Regions from separate parts of the Streptomyces sp. DSM 120436 genome, predicted to be linked through region 3. Evidence: riboswitches for the same ligand, from Rfam matches in the RefSeq annotation. Region 3 holds a riboswitch; each other region holds the start of a gene.
The links. A riboswitch is a leader RNA that binds a small molecule or an ion and turns the genes downstream of it on or off. The one in region 3 is predicted to bind cobalamin.
Positions count from the first base shown of each region.

Region 1: linked by a shared signal. The riboswitch ahead of ACWH4W_RS28530 (cobalamin biosynthesis protein) and the one ahead of ACWH4W_RS15000 (ABC transporter substrate-binding protein) in region 3 are both predicted to bind cobalamin.
Region 2: linked by a shared signal. The riboswitch ahead of ACWH4W_RS19335 ((2Fe-2S) ferredoxin domain-containing protein) and the one ahead of ACWH4W_RS15000 (ABC transporter substrate-binding protein) in region 3 are both predicted to bind cobalamin.
Region 4: linked by a shared signal. The riboswitch ahead of ACWH4W_RS11770 (ribonucleoside-diphosphate reductase subunit alpha) and the one ahead of ACWH4W_RS15000 (ABC transporter substrate-binding protein) in region 3 are both predicted to bind cobalamin.

Region 1 is NZ_JBSKBS010000002.1:1,417,825-1,421,227, forward strand. Features, by position in the region: gene ACWH4W_RS28520 (inorganic phosphate transporter) at 1-1,132, shown strand, start outside; gene ACWH4W_RS28525 (hypothetical protein) at 1,164-1,385, shown strand; cobalamin riboswitch at 1,574-1,711, shown strand; gene ACWH4W_RS28530 (cobalamin biosynthesis protein) at 1,833-2,774, shown strand; gene ACWH4W_RS28535 (cobyric acid synthase) at 2,771-3,403, shown strand, end outside.
Region 2 is NZ_JBSKBS010000001.1:4,351,328-4,354,730, forward strand. Features, by position in the region: gene ACWH4W_RS19320 (hypothetical protein) at 1-31, shown strand, start outside; gene ACWH4W_RS19325 (DJ-1/PfpI family protein) at 28-750, shown strand; partial or broken gene ACWH4W_RS19330 (ferric reductase-like transmembrane domain-containing protein) at 907-1,341, shown strand; cobalamin riboswitch at 1,514-1,637, shown strand; gene ACWH4W_RS19335 ((2Fe-2S) ferredoxin domain-containing protein) at 1,700-2,104, shown strand; gene ACWH4W_RS19340 (hypothetical protein) at 2,141-2,521, shown strand; gene ACWH4W_RS19345 (GNAT family N-acetyltransferase) at 3,002-3,403, opposite strand, start outside.
Region 3 is NZ_JBSKBS010000001.1:3,342,536-3,345,938, forward strand. Features, by position in the region: gene ACWH4W_RS14995 (FecCD family ABC transporter permease) at 1-625, opposite strand, end outside; gene ACWH4W_RS15000 (ABC transporter substrate-binding protein) at 622-1,665, opposite strand; cobalamin riboswitch at 1,696-1,881, opposite strand; gene ACWH4W_RS15005 (thiamine pyrophosphate-requiring protein) at 2,149-3,403, opposite strand, start outside.
Region 4 is NZ_JBSKBS010000001.1:2,540,052-2,543,454, forward strand. Features, by position in the region: gene ACWH4W_RS11770 (ribonucleoside-diphosphate reductase subunit alpha) at 1-1,559, opposite strand, end outside; cobalamin riboswitch at 1,685-1,855, opposite strand; gene ACWH4W_RS11775 (GNAT family N-acetyltransferase) at 1,905-2,408, opposite strand; gene mctP (monocarboxylate uptake permease MctP) at 2,489-3,403, opposite strand, start outside.

The DNA.
Region 1 (3,403 bases), on a different contig from region 3:
GCCCAAGGCGGCAGTGGCCATGTCCGCCGTCCTCAACCTTGTGGGTGCTTTTCTCTCGGTGGAGGTCGCCAACACGATCTCCAAGGGCCTCGTCGACGAGGCCGGCATCCGTCCCGAGGTCATCTTCGCCGCGCTGGTCGGCGCGATCCTCTGGAATCTCCTCACCTGGCTGGTCGGCCTGCCGTCCAGCTCCTCCCACGCCCTCATGGGCGGTCTGATCGGCGCCACGGTCGCCTCCGCCGGCTTCGGCGCGGTGCACGGCGACGTGCTGGTCACCAAGGTCCTGATTCCCGCGATCGCCGCCCCGCTGGTGGCCGGCGTCGCCGCGTTGCTCGCGACCCGGCTCACCTACCGCATGGGCCGCAACGCCGACGACAAGGCCTCCGCGAAGGGCTACCGCGCCGGCCAGATCGCCTCCGCCGGTCTGGTCTCCCTGGCCCACGGCACCAACGACGCCCAGAAGACGATGGGCATCATCACCCTCGCCCTGGTCGCCGGCGGCACCCTCGCCCCCGACTCCGACCCGCCCATGTGGGTCATCCTCTCGGCGGGCATCGCCATCGCGCTGGGCACCTACCTCGGCGGCTGGCGCATCATCCGCACCATGGGCAAGGGCCTCACCGACCTCCAGCCGCAGCAGGGCTTCGCCGCCCAGACCAGCGCCGCGACGGTCATCCTGGCCTCCTCGCACCTCGGTTTCTCGCTCTCCACCACGCACTCCGTCTCGGGTGCCGTCATGGGCGCGGGCCTCGGCCGCAAGGGCGGCGTGGTCCGCTGGTCCACGGCCACCCGGATGTTCGTCGCCTGGGGCCTGACCCTGCCGGCCGCCGCCCTGGTCGCGGCGCTCGCCGAGTGGGTGTGCGGCTTCGGCGACTGGGGCACCGCCGTGGTGGCCGTCTTCCTGGTCGCCTCCAGCGCGGCCATCTGGAAGATCTCCCGCCGTGAGATCGTCGACCACACCAACGTCAACGACCACGACGACGCCGGCGAGGAGCCGTCCGGCGTGGTGACCCAGGCGATGGCCGCCGTGACCCCGCCCCCGGCCGGCACCGTGGCCGAGGACCTCACGGCCTCCATCCCGGCGCCGACGGCCGGCGACCCGGCGGGCCCGCCGGCCAAGACGTCCGTCTGACCGCGACCCGGCACGAAGGAAGAAGAGCACCATGAAGATCGACTGGGCGGCCCTCGGTTCCGTCTTCGGCGTCAGCCTCGTGGTCACCGTGGCCCTGGTGGCCCTGTTCACCCTCGGCATCTCCGGCATGTCCCGCCGCGAGCGGGCCGCCGCGGCGGGCCGGTCCACGGCTCTCGCGGTCACCGGCGCCTACACCTGCTTCGCCGCGTGCGCGGCGGCGGTGGGCTACGGCATCTACCTGATCATGGCCTGACGACAGGCCGCACGCGTGAGCGGGCGGGGCGGGAGCAGCGGCTCCCGCCCCGCCCGTCGCCGTGTCCGCGCCCCCGCGGGCCGGTCACGCCGTTCCCGCCGTTCCCGCCGTTCCCGCCGTTCACCCACGTGAGTCCCGCTGTGGGCCTCGGCACACTTCAGCCCCGCAGGTCAACGGCAAGTTGACGGCCCTTCCGGGGTCATGGTGGACTGCCTCCGCCAACACGGCGGCAGGAGAGGAAGCCGGTGCGAATCCGGCGCGGTCCCGCCACTGTCACCGGGGTGACCACCCCGGGAGCCAGGAACTCTCACCGCCGGTCTCGTCGAACCAGGGCGTGGACACCCTGAGTGAGGACATATCGCCATGCGCGGCTGCCTGTCGAGGTCGATCAACGACGCCCCACCCGTTTTCGGGGCCGTGCCCTCCGGATCCGTCACCGGCTGACCCATGGGTGCCGATCGCGTGTTCGCGTACGGCGCCGCCGCCGGCCTCCTCGGCGACCTGCTGCTCGGCGATCCCCGCCGTGGGCACCCGGTCGCCGCTTTCGGGCGGGCCGCGGCTGCCGTGGAACGGGTGCTGTGGCGGGACGACCGGGGCCGCGGGGCCGTGCACACCGCCGTGTGCGTCGGCGGCGCCGTCGCGCTCGGCGGCCTGGCCGCCCGCGCCGTACGCCGTTCCCCCGCCGCTTCCGTCGCCCTGACCGGCGTCGCCACCTGGGCCGTCGTCGGCGGCACCTCGCTGGCCCGGGAGGCGCGTGCCGTCGGACGGGCCCTGGAGTCCGGTGACGTCGAGGCCGCCCGGGAGCGGCTGCCGCACCTGTGCGGCCGGGACCCGCAGGCCCTGGACGCCGACGGGATCGCCCGCGCCGTGGTGGAGTCCGTCGCCGAGAACACCTCCGACGCCGTGGTGGGCGCCCTGGTGTGGGGCGCGGTCGCCGGGGTCCCGGGTCTGGTGGGCTTCCGGGCCGTCAACACCCTGGACGCGATGGTGGGGCACAAGTCGCCCCGCCACCGCCGCTACGGCTGGGCCTCCGCCCGCCTCGACGACGTCGCCGGCTGGCCGGGGGCGCGCCTGACGGCCGTGCTCGCCGCGCTGAGCGGGCCGGACCCGCGCGGGGCGGTACGGGCCTGGCGTGCGGACGCGGCCAGGCACCCCAGTCCCAACGCCGGTCCCGTCGAGGCGTCCTTCGCGGGCGCGCTCGGCGTACGGCTCGGCGGAACCCTGTCCTACGGCGGCCGGGTCGAGCACCGGCCCGTCCTCAACAGCGGCGGGCGCCCCGTCGCCGTGGCCGACATCGAGCGGGCGGTGCGCCTGTCGCGGCGGGTCGGCTGGCTCGCGCTCGCGGCCGGGGTGGCCGCGCGGCGCGTGCTGAGGGGACGTGCGACGTGAGCGGTGGCGGGCTGCTGGTCGCCGGGACGACCTCGGACGCCGGCAAGAGCGTGGTCACCGCCGGGATCTGCCGGTGGCTGGTGCGCCAAGGGGTGAAGGTCGCGCCGTTCAAGGCGCAGAACATGTCGCTGAACTCGTTCGTCACGCGCGAGGGCGCCGAGATCGGGCGGGCCCAGGCCATGCAGGCCCAGGCGTGCCGGGTGGAGCCGACGGCGCTGATGAACCCGGTGCTGCTGAAGCCGGGCGGCGAGCGGTCCAGCCAGGTGGTGCTGATGGGCCGCCCGGTCGGCGAGATGAGCGCGCGCGGCTACCACGGCGGCCGTCAGGAGAGCCTCCTCGGCACGGTCCTGGACTGCCTGGACCGGCTGCGGAGCGAGTACGACGCGGTGATCTGCGAGGGCGCCGGGAGCCCCGCGGAGATCAACCTGCGCCGCACCGACATCGTGAACATGGGCGTCGCCCGCAACGCCGGTCTGCCGGTCCTCGTCGTCGGGGACATCGACCGGGGCGGCGTCTTCGCCTCCTTCTTCGGCACGGTCGCCCTGCTCTCCCCCGAGGACCAGGAGCTGGTCGCCGGGTTCCTGGTGAACAAGTTCCGCGGGGACGTCTCGCTGCTGGAGCCGGGCCTG
Region 2 (3,403 bases), 1.0 Mb from region 3:
CGACCGAGAAACGGAGTACCGACCGACATGAACCGCCGGACCCTCCTGCACGCCACCACCGCTCTCGGGACCGCGACACTGATGGCCGGGGGCGCCGTGACCCGGGCCGACGCCGCCGAGCCCGAGGCCCCCGGACGTGACCGGCCCCTGCGCGTCCACGTGGTCATGTTCGACGGCGTGGAGGAACTCGACTTCTCCGCCCCGTACGAGGTGTTCTCCGCCTCCGGCCACTTCACCGACCGGGAAGTGGAGACCCGCTACGTGACGCTCGGCGGTCCGCGTACCGTCAGGGCGTCCTACGGCACCCGACTACGGGTCGACCACGGGTGGGCCCCCGAGCAGGCGGACGTCCTGGTGGTTCCCGGCGGCGGCTACGCGCGCCGCGAGGATCCCGGCGTGTGGGCCGAGATCCGGCGGGGCTCACTGCCACGGGCCCTGGCCGCCGCGACCCGCCCGGGCCTGACCGTCAGCGCGCTGTGCACCGGCGTGATGCTGCTCGCCGCCGCCGGGCTGACTGCGGGGCGCCCCTGCACCACGCATCACCGGGCGCGGGCCGACCTGGAGCGGCAGGGCGGTGTGCTGAAGAAGGCCCGCGTGGTCGACGACGGCGACCTGGTCACCGCCGGCGGGGTCACCTCCGGGCTGGACCTCGCCCTGTGGCTGGTGTGCCGCGAACTCGGAGCGGATGCCGCGGTCGGTCTGGAGGAGATGCTCGAGTACGAGGCACGCGGCACGGTGTGGACCGCGTGAAGCAGTTGGTGAACGGGCTCCTCCGATGCCTCCTTCTCACATCGACCCCCCTCGGCTCGGCGGTTCGAGAAGCCTTTTCGACAGGGTGGATCAAGCAGCCCTCGTGGCGGTTCCGTCCGGATATCGCCTCGGCAGTTCGTGTCCGGGAGGCTTCTGATGACGTCGGACACGAGGCCGGAGGAAGAAAGGGCGGTGCCCCCGTCCGGACGGCGACGGCCTTCCGGTGACCGCGTGGCTCTGCGCGGTGATCTGCGCTCCGCCCTGCCCGACGCCACCGCGGCGGTGGTGGTGACCGTGCTCGTGTTCGCCCTCCTGTGGGCGCGCATGGAGTCGGGTGCGTCGGACACGGTCGCGGTGATGCCGTTCATGGACGATCCCGGCACCTACTGGATGTATCTGCTCAGCCAGGCGTTCGGGTGGTCGGGGCTGCTGTGGGCGTGGGGCACGGTCATGCTCGGTCTGCTGCTGTCGGGACCGCGCCCCGCCCGGTTGCCGGTCTCCCGGCAGGTGCTGGAGCGCTGGCACCGCACCACGAGCCTGACGGCCATGGCGCTGATGTTCGCGCACGCGCTGATGTTCGCGGGGCCGTTGTCATCGGGCTGGTCGTCGTGGTGGTGTCCGGCCGCGACGGCGGACGGGACCGCCCGGCCCACCCGGCCGCGACGGCCCCCCACGCCCAGGAGACGGACTGACTGCCGGCACCGGGCGGGCGGGACGGTGTCCCGGGATGGGAGGATGACCGGCGACAGGGCGACGGCGGAACGAGGAAGCCGGTGTGAATCCGGCGCGGTCCCGCCACTGTGATCGGCGAGCGATTCCCGACAGGCCACTGCCCGGCAACGGGTGGGAAGGCCGGGACGAGCATCGACCCGAGAGCCAGGAGACTCACGCGGTCGCCTCCTCGACGGACCACCGGGGCGGATCTCCCCGGAGAGAGGGACGGCACCGCATGCCCGCAACGCCGACCGGACCGACGACGGACGACAAGAGGACCGCGACGGTCACCGGCCCCGTGCCGTGCCGCGTCGTCGTGTGCCGCGACTGCTGCTGCGGCAGCCCCAAAGTGACCGGCGTCGACCACGCGGCCCAGACCGAACGCCTGCGTGCCGCGGCACCGGTACGCGTCTCCGACTGCCTCGGCGTCTGCGAACACGCCAACGTCATCGTCGTCCAGCCCTCCGCGGAGGGCCGGGCCGCAGGCGCCCGCCCCGTCTGGCTGGGGCTGGTCAACGACCCGGACGCGACCGAGGACATCGTCGCGTGGACCCGCGCAGGCGGTCCCGGGGTGGCGCCCCGGCCGGACATCCTCGACCTGTACGCCATCACGCCGCCGCGACGGCGTACGGCCTCCTGACCGTACGGACGGAGAGCTGGAGGGAGGACGGGAACCGTGCGCGCAGCCCGTGCCTCGACCGCGTCCGTCACCGCCGCCCCGCACGACGTGGCGGGCCTTGGCGGTTTCTTCGCCCTGCAGGTCGGTGGACGGGACGACGGCCAGCATCCGATCGCCCGCTCCTATGCGGCGGGTTTCACCGACCTCGCCGAAGCCGTCGCACGCTGGCACCGTACTCCGGAACCGCGCGTCGACGTCTCCACCGCCCAGCTCGGACACGCCGCCCGCCTCTGGTCACCGGCCCTGGCCCGCGTCGCCCTGCACGGAATCGTCCCCGACCTGGAGGGACTGCAGCGGACCGACGACGGGCCGGCCCTCCGGGTTCCCCGCCCGGCCGGCTCGACGACGGCCCCGCCCGCGCCCTGTACCAGCAGGTGACACGTCACCTGTCGGCACTGGCCGGCGGCCTGCGCGTCAAGGTCGCCCCGCGTCTGCTGGACGGCAATCCGGCACTGGCCGTCGCTTCCCGGGCCCGGTACCTCGGGCCCGGCGCGTGTGACGGCGGCCGTTCCCGCTCACCACTGCGGGGCAGTCCGGGATTCCCGGGTTCCCTCCTGCGACACCCCGCCGTGGGGGTCCCCCCATGCCTTTCGGGCTATGGGGGAGGACGGGGCGAACCAGCTGCTGCGGGCAGTCGGCCCGTCAGGAACGCGGACGTCCGTGATCCGGGCGGTGACCCGTGTCACGCGCCCCGACCGGTGCCAGGACCCCGCCGCCTTGGGCCAGTGCGCGACGAACGGCAGGGGCGGGGCAGGGGTTCGCAGTGGGGTGCTGAGGACCACGTTGTGGCGCGCTCGGTGACGATGTCGAGGCAATGGCGGCGGATTTCAGCGGTGCGCAAGGCGGGGCTCCGAAGGCTCACGGGGGGAGCGGGGCGAGGGAACGGGCGGGGTGGCGCGGGCCGAGGAAGACGACGATGCCCTTGCCGTCGGGGGAGGGGTGGGTGGCCTCCGTCCAGCCGTGGCGGCGGTAGAAGGCCATGGCCCGCCCGTTCCGGACCGAGGTGAGCAGCCATGCCCGCCCCTCGGGCGCGTCCGCGGTCACCGCTTCGAGGAGGCGGGTGGCGAGGCCGGTGCCGCGGGCGGCGTGCCGGACGGCGAGTTCGTCGATCTCCCGGGCTCCGCACAGCCAGTCGGCGGTGCGGTCGTTGCCGAGGCCGGCGGACGCCTGGGGATAGCAACGGTCGGTGGGGAAGGGGGCCGGAGTGGTCCACGCGGTGGCGAAGCCGACGATCTCCCCGTCGCGCACGGCGGTCGCGGC
Region 3 (3,403 bases):
GGGCCTCGTTGCCCCGGTCGGTGGCGAGCAGCAGCAGGTCCAGCACGGCGGTGAGCATCGCGGCGACGGCCACACCGGACAGCACCAGCCGTGCCGACGTGATGCGGCCGCCGGTGCGGGCGGTGGCGTAGACGAGCGCCAGGGCGCCCAGCGCGCCCGCGAACGCGGCGGCCGGCAGCGACGCCGGCCCGAACAGGGTCACCCCGAACACGATCACCGACACGGCGCCCAGGGACGCCCCCGAGGAGACGCCGAGCAGGTAGGGCTCGGCGAGCGGGTTGCGGATCAGGGCCTGCAGGGCGGTGCCCACGACCGCGAGGCCCGCACCGGCCACGGCTCCGAGGAGCACGCGCGGCGCGCGCACGTCCAGCACGATGGTCTCCCGCGCCCGCGACCAGTCCGGTTCCGTCCAGCCGGCGCCCAGCGCGTGCGTCACGATGCCCCACACCTGGCCGGGCGGCACCCGCACCGACCCGATGGCCAGACCGGCGGTGGCGGAGAGCGCCAGGGCGACGGCCAGGACGACGAGGGTGACGGTGAGGCCGGCCCGCCCGGCCCGCCCGTCGTCCCCGTGCCGTCGTCGCGCGGCCCGCTCGGCGCCGGTCCCGACGGCCGGGGCCGTCACGCGAAGCTCTCGGGGTGGAGGCCGCGGGCCAGGTCCTCCACCGCGTAGGCGGACCGGACGCCCACCAGGGTGGCGGTCAGCGGCAGGACGACGAACCGCTCGTTCCTGATGGCGGGCACGTCCTGGAGAGCGGGCCGGGAGAGCAGGAACTCCTTCTTGCGTTCCACGCTGCCGGCGCCGGCGTAGTCGTAGATCGCGATGACCTCCGGCCTGCGCTCGACGACCTGCTCCCAGGAGACGTCGCCGAAGACGTCGTCGAGGTCGGCGAAGACGTTCTCGCCGCCGGCCAGCCGGATCAGTTCGGTGCCCAGGCTCCTGCCGCCCGCGGTGAAGGCGGTCCGGTCGCCGCTGTCGTAGACGAAGACGGGCACCTTCGGCGCGTCCGCGACCTTTCCGGCGGCCTTCTCGACACGGTCCTCGAGCTCGGCGACCAGCGCGTCGGCCCGCTCCGGGACGCCGAAGATCCGGCCGACGGTGCGGATCTCGTCGTAGGTGTCCCGCATCGTGACCCGCTTCCTGCCGCAGTACTCGCGGTTGAGGTGGGTGTCGACGCCGGCGTCGGCGAACGCCTTGCGGGAACGGCCCTCGTTCTCGGCGAAGGCGCTGCCGTAACCGCCGTAGACGAGGTCCGGACCGGCCTCCAGGACCGTCTCGAACGACGGCTCCTTCCTGGACAGTTCGGGGATCGACGCGTAGTCCTTCCGCAGCTCGGGCAGGACCGGGGAGTCGGGGAAGGCGGTGCCGACCATGCGGTCCCCCAGACCGAGGGCGAGCATCAGTTCCGCCGGGTGCTGGTGGATGGTGACGACGCGCGCGGGCGGCTTCTCGTAGGTGGTCCGCACACCGCAGTTGTCGACGGTGACGGGGAAGCCCTCGGCCGGTGCGGCCGGCGCCTTCGCGTCCTGGGCGGCGCCCGGCGACGCTCCGCAGCCGGCGGTCAGCAGGGCGGCCGCGAGGGCGAGGGCGGCGGCGGCCGACCGCACGGCGGGCCGCCTGCGGGCAGGGGTGGACAGGGCGGGACGGGACGTGCCGTCGTACACGTGAAGCCTCCTGGGGAGTCCGCGCTCCTCGGAACGGGCCCGCGACAGGCCAGTGTCCTGACTCCCGGATCGACGCTTCCCCTGACCTTCCCGCGCGGCGCGCAGTGGCACGTGGAAGGGGTGCACTCCCCGGTCACAGTGGCGGGACCGTGCCGGACTCGCACCGGCTTCCTGTCTCCCGTCGCGGTGTTGATGACCCGTCGATCCTACGAGTCGGCCCCCGCGGGACGAAAGGGCGGGGGCGGGTGTCCGCGTCCGCCCCGGAGCGGCGGCGTCCCGCCCCGCCCGCCGGTGATCTGCGCCCGGCCGGGTGCGGGGCGCTTCCGGAGACGCCGGACCGAGGCGCCCCTCGGCGCGGGACCGGGCGGAGGGGCCATGGACGGCGTGCGCGACCGGGCCGGGGCGCCGGACGGCAGGTGCGGGCGGGGGCCACGGACGGCGGGTGCGGAGGGCGCGCGGTCCGGGGGAGGCGCGGCGCCGGGCTCAGGCGCTGTCGTCCGGGCCCGCGCCCGGCCGGCCGGCGCGGTGGCGGGTGCCGGGGAGCATCTCCTGGACCTTCGCCTTCAGACCCTGCCGCACCATCGAGCCGCGGTCGCTGTCGCCCTTGAGGATCGCGGCGGCCGCCGCCTCGATCTGGTCCAGGGACGCGTGCGGCGGGATCGGCGGCACCGCCGGGTCGGTGCGGAAGTCGATGACGAACGGCCGGTCCGCGGCGAGCGCCCGGTCCCACGCGGCCTCGACCTGCTTCGGCTTCTCCACCCGGACCCCGTCCAGGCCCATGCGCCGGGCGATGTCCGCGTACGGCAGGTCCGGGATGGCCTGCGACTCCTCGAACTGCGGCGCGCCGGACATGGCCCGCATCTCCCAGGTGACCTGGTTGAGGTCGCCGTTGTTCAGCACGGCGACGATCAGCCGGGGATCGGGCCACTCGCGGTAGTACTTCGCCGCCGTGACCATCTCCATCATGCCGTTCATCTGCATGGCCCCGTCCCCGACCAGGGCGATGGCCGGCCGGTCGGGGTGGGCGAACTTCGCGCCGATGCAGTACGGCACACCGGGGCCCATCGTCGCCAGCGTCCCGGACAGCGAGCCGCGCATCCGGCCGCGCAGCCGCAGGTGCCGGGCGTACCAGTTGGCGGCCGAGCCGGAGTCGGCGGCGAGGATCACGTCGTCGGGCAGCCTGCCGTCCAGGGCGTGCACCACGTACTCCGGGTTCACCGGGTCCGCGCTCACGGCGGCGCGCCGCTGCATCACCTCCCACCAGCGGGCGACGTTCTTCTCGACCTGCTCCCGCCAGGCCCGGTCCTCCTTGCGGTGCAGACGCGGCAGCAGCCGCCGCAGGGTCTCGCGGGCGTCGCCGACCAGGTTCACCTCGTTCGGGTAGCGCAGGCCGATCATGTGCGGGTCGATGTCGATCTGCACGGCCCGCGCCTGGTCCAGCTCCGGCAGGAACTGCGTGTACGGGAAGCTGGACCCGATCATCAGCAGCGTGTCGCAGTCCCGCATCAGCTCGTACGAGGGGCGGGTCCCCAGCAGCCCGATGGAGCCGGTGACGTACGGCAGGTCGTCGGGCAGGGCGTCCTTGCCGAGCAGCGCCTTCGCCACCCCGGCGCCCAGCACGTCCGCGAGCCGCTCGACCTCCTCGCGGGCGCCGCGTGCGCCCTGCCCGATCAGCACGGCGACCTTCTCGCCCGCGTTCAGCACGTCGGCGGCCCGCTGGAGGTCCTCGTCGGCGGGG
Region 4 (3,403 bases), 800 kb from region 3:
CGGAAGAACACGTCCTGCAGCCCCATCACGCCCAGGCCCACCGGGCGCCAGCGGCTGTTGGACCGGGACGCCTGCTCGGTCGGGTAGAAGTTGATGTCGACCACCCGGTCCAGGAACGTCACGGCGGTGCGGACCGCGGCGTCCAGGCGCTCCCAGTCCATGCCGTCCCCGTCGGTGAAGGCCGCGAGGTTGACCGAGCCCAGGTTGCAGACCGCCGTCTCCCCGTCGTCGGTGACCTCCAGGATCTCCGTGCACAGGTTCGAGGAGTGGACGACGTGACCCGGCTCGGCGGTCTGGTTGGCGGTGCGGTTGGCGGTGTCCTTGAAGGTCATCCAGCCGTTGCCGGTCTGCGCGAGGGTGCGCATCATCCGGCCGTACAGCTCGCGGGCCGGGAGCGTCCTGCGGGCCAGGCCCCTGGCCTCGGCGGCGCGGTAGGCCGCGTCGAACTCCTCGCCCCACAGGTCGGCCAGCTCGGGCACGTCGGCCGGGGAGAACAGCGACCACGCCGCGTCGTCGGCGACCCGGCGCATGAACTCGTCCGGCACCCAGTGCGCCAGGTTCAGGTTGTGCGTACGGCGGGCGTCCTCACCGGTGTTGTCGCGCAGCTCCAGGAACTCCTCGATGTCCGCGTGCCAGGTCTCCAGGTAGACCGCGGCGGCGCCCTTGCGCCGGCCGCCCTGGTTCACGGCGGCGACGGAGGCGTCCAGCGTCTTCAGGAACGGCACGATGCCGCCTGAGTGCCCGTTGGTGCCGCGGATCAGCGAGCCCCGGGCGCGGACCCGGGAGAAGGACAGGCCGATGCCGCCGGCGTGCTTCGACAGGCGGGCGACCTGGTGGTAGCGCTCGTAGAGGGAGTCCAGCTCGTCCTTGGGGGAGTCGAGGAGGTAGCAGGACGACATCTGCGGGTGGCGGGTGCCGGAGTTGAACAGCGTGGGGGAGGAGGGCAGGTAGTCCAGCCGGCTCATCAGCCCGTACAGCGCGGCGACCTCCTCCAGCGCCCGCACGCCGTCGTCCTCGGCGAGACCGCAGGCGACCCGCAGCAGGAAGTGCTGGGGCGTCTCGACGACCTTGCGGGTGACCGGGTGGCGCAGCAGGTAGCGGCTGTGCAGGGTGCGCAGCCCGAAGTAGCCGAAGCGGTCGTCGGCGCCGGTGTCGATCAGCGCGTCCAGACGGGCCGCGTGCAGCCGGACGAAGGCGGCGGTCCGGTCGCTGATCAGGCCCTCCCGGTGCCCGGCGGCCACCGACCCGGTGAACGAGGTGACGCCCTGCGAGGCGGCCTCGGCGCGGATGCCGAGGGTCAGCAGCCGGGCGGCGAGCCGGGAGTAGGCGGGGTCCTCGGAGATCAGTCCGGCCGCCGCCTCGGTGGCCAGGTCCCGCAGCTCCGCCTCGTCGGCGGCGGCGGACCGGCCGCGCAGCGCGGCGGCGGCCACCCGGCCGGGGTCGGCGTCGGGCAGGTCGGCGGTCAGCTCCGTCAGGGTCCGCAGCAGCGCGGCCCCGGGGCGGTCGCTCTCCTCGGTCACGCCGGTCGCTGAAGCCGGATCGGCTGGCGCGATGGTCACGTGGGGCTCTCCCTCGCTCGGCACGGGGGCCTCGAAGAGCGCAGGGGGCAGCACACGAGCGCACGCGGCGTCGCGTCCACCGGCCCATTCCACGAGGCCCGGACGTCAGGGCACCCGGACCGGAAGGGCCGGGCGCACTGTCGGCAGGTCCTCGGACTGACTCCCGTGCGCGCCCGTGGGCAGGCATGGGTACACCGTTGCGGGACAGTTCCGGATTCGCACCGGATTCCCCTGCGGCGACAGCGAGCATGAGCATACATCTTGTGCCGGGTGCCGCCGACGGACCCATATGTTGTGTCGCGCAGGGGTTAGGGTGGTGCCGGGCGGAAGGGCCGGGCGCAACCGTCAGAGCGTCAGCCCGTAGACGAGCAGCGTGATGTCGTCCAGCTCCGGCAGCGGGTTCCAGTCCCGCCGGGGGTCGCGGGTGAAGCCCAGCCGTTCGTACACCCGGTGTGCGGCGTGCATGGTGTGCTGGGTGGACAGCACCATCCGCGCGCACCCGAGCGCCCGCGCCCGGTCGACGCAGGCGCGCACCAGGGCCTCGCCGGCGCCCCGGCCGCGGTGGGCGCGGGACACCGCCAGCATCCGTATCTCCGCCTCGCCGGGCTCCGCGATGTCGGCCATGGGTCCGGGGCCCGGCACGAAGGTCACCCCGCCCAGCAGCGTGCCGTGCTCCACGGCGACCAGCACCTCGGCGGCCGCCGCGCGCTTCGCCACGTCCCGCAGCTCGCCGAGGTAGGCGTCGCTCTCCCCGAAGTCCAGCAGACCGTCGCCGAGATAGGCCTGCGCGGTGATCTCACCGAGTTCCGCGTGCTCGCCGGGCGTCACCGGCCGGATGACGATGTCCATGCGGGGGAGTCTGCCGCACGGGTACGACAGCGGGCCGCCGGTTCTCCACCGGCGGCCCGCCGCCCCCGTGCCCTGCCGCGTCAGTGCGCGCTGCCCGCCGTGGCCGGCGGGAGCTCGACCCGCACGCCCGGGTCGCCGGCGTCCGCCGTGTAGTCCTGCGGCTTCGTCTCGTCGACGCCCTCCGGCGCCTTGACCGCCCTCAGGACGAAGGTCAGGACGACCGTGACCAGCACGTTGATCACGAAGGCGGTGAGACCGATGTAGCCGATCTCGCCGATGCCCGGGATCTTCTCGGCGGAGCCGCCGAAGTGCTTCTGCGTCGGCGACGCCACCCCGTACGCGGCGACCGTGCCGTAGATCATGCCGACCGCCCAGCCGCCGATCAGCGCCCAGCGGTGGAACCACCGGGTGAACAGGCCGCCCACCAGCGCCGGGAAGGTCTGCAGGATCCAGATCCCGCCCAGCAACTGGAAGTTGATGGCGACCGTTTTGTCCATGGTCAGCACGAAGGCCAGCGCGCCCACCTTCACCAGCAGCGACACGACCTTGGAGACGGCGGTCTCCTGCCTGGGCGTCGCGTCCGGCCTGATGAAGTCCTTGTAGATGTTGCGGGTGAACAGGTTCGCCGCCGCGATCGACATGATCGCCGCCGGCACCAGCGCGCCGATGCCGATCGCCGCGAAGGCCACGCCGGCGAACCAGTCCGGGAACATGGTCTCGAACAGCTGCGGGATGGCCAGCTGGCCGTTCTGCACCTCCACCCCGGCCGCGATCGCCATGAAGCCGAGCAGCGCCAGCAGGCCCAGCATCAGCGAGTACAGCGGCAGGATCGTGGTGTTGCGGCGGATCACCTCACGGCTCTTGGAGGACAGCGTCGCGGTGATCGAGTGCGGGTACATGAACAGCGCGAGCGCCGAGCCCAGCGCCAGCGTGGCGTACGTCCACTGGCCCGCCTCGCCCGGCACCAGCGAGCCGCGCGGCGCGCCCGTGGCCGG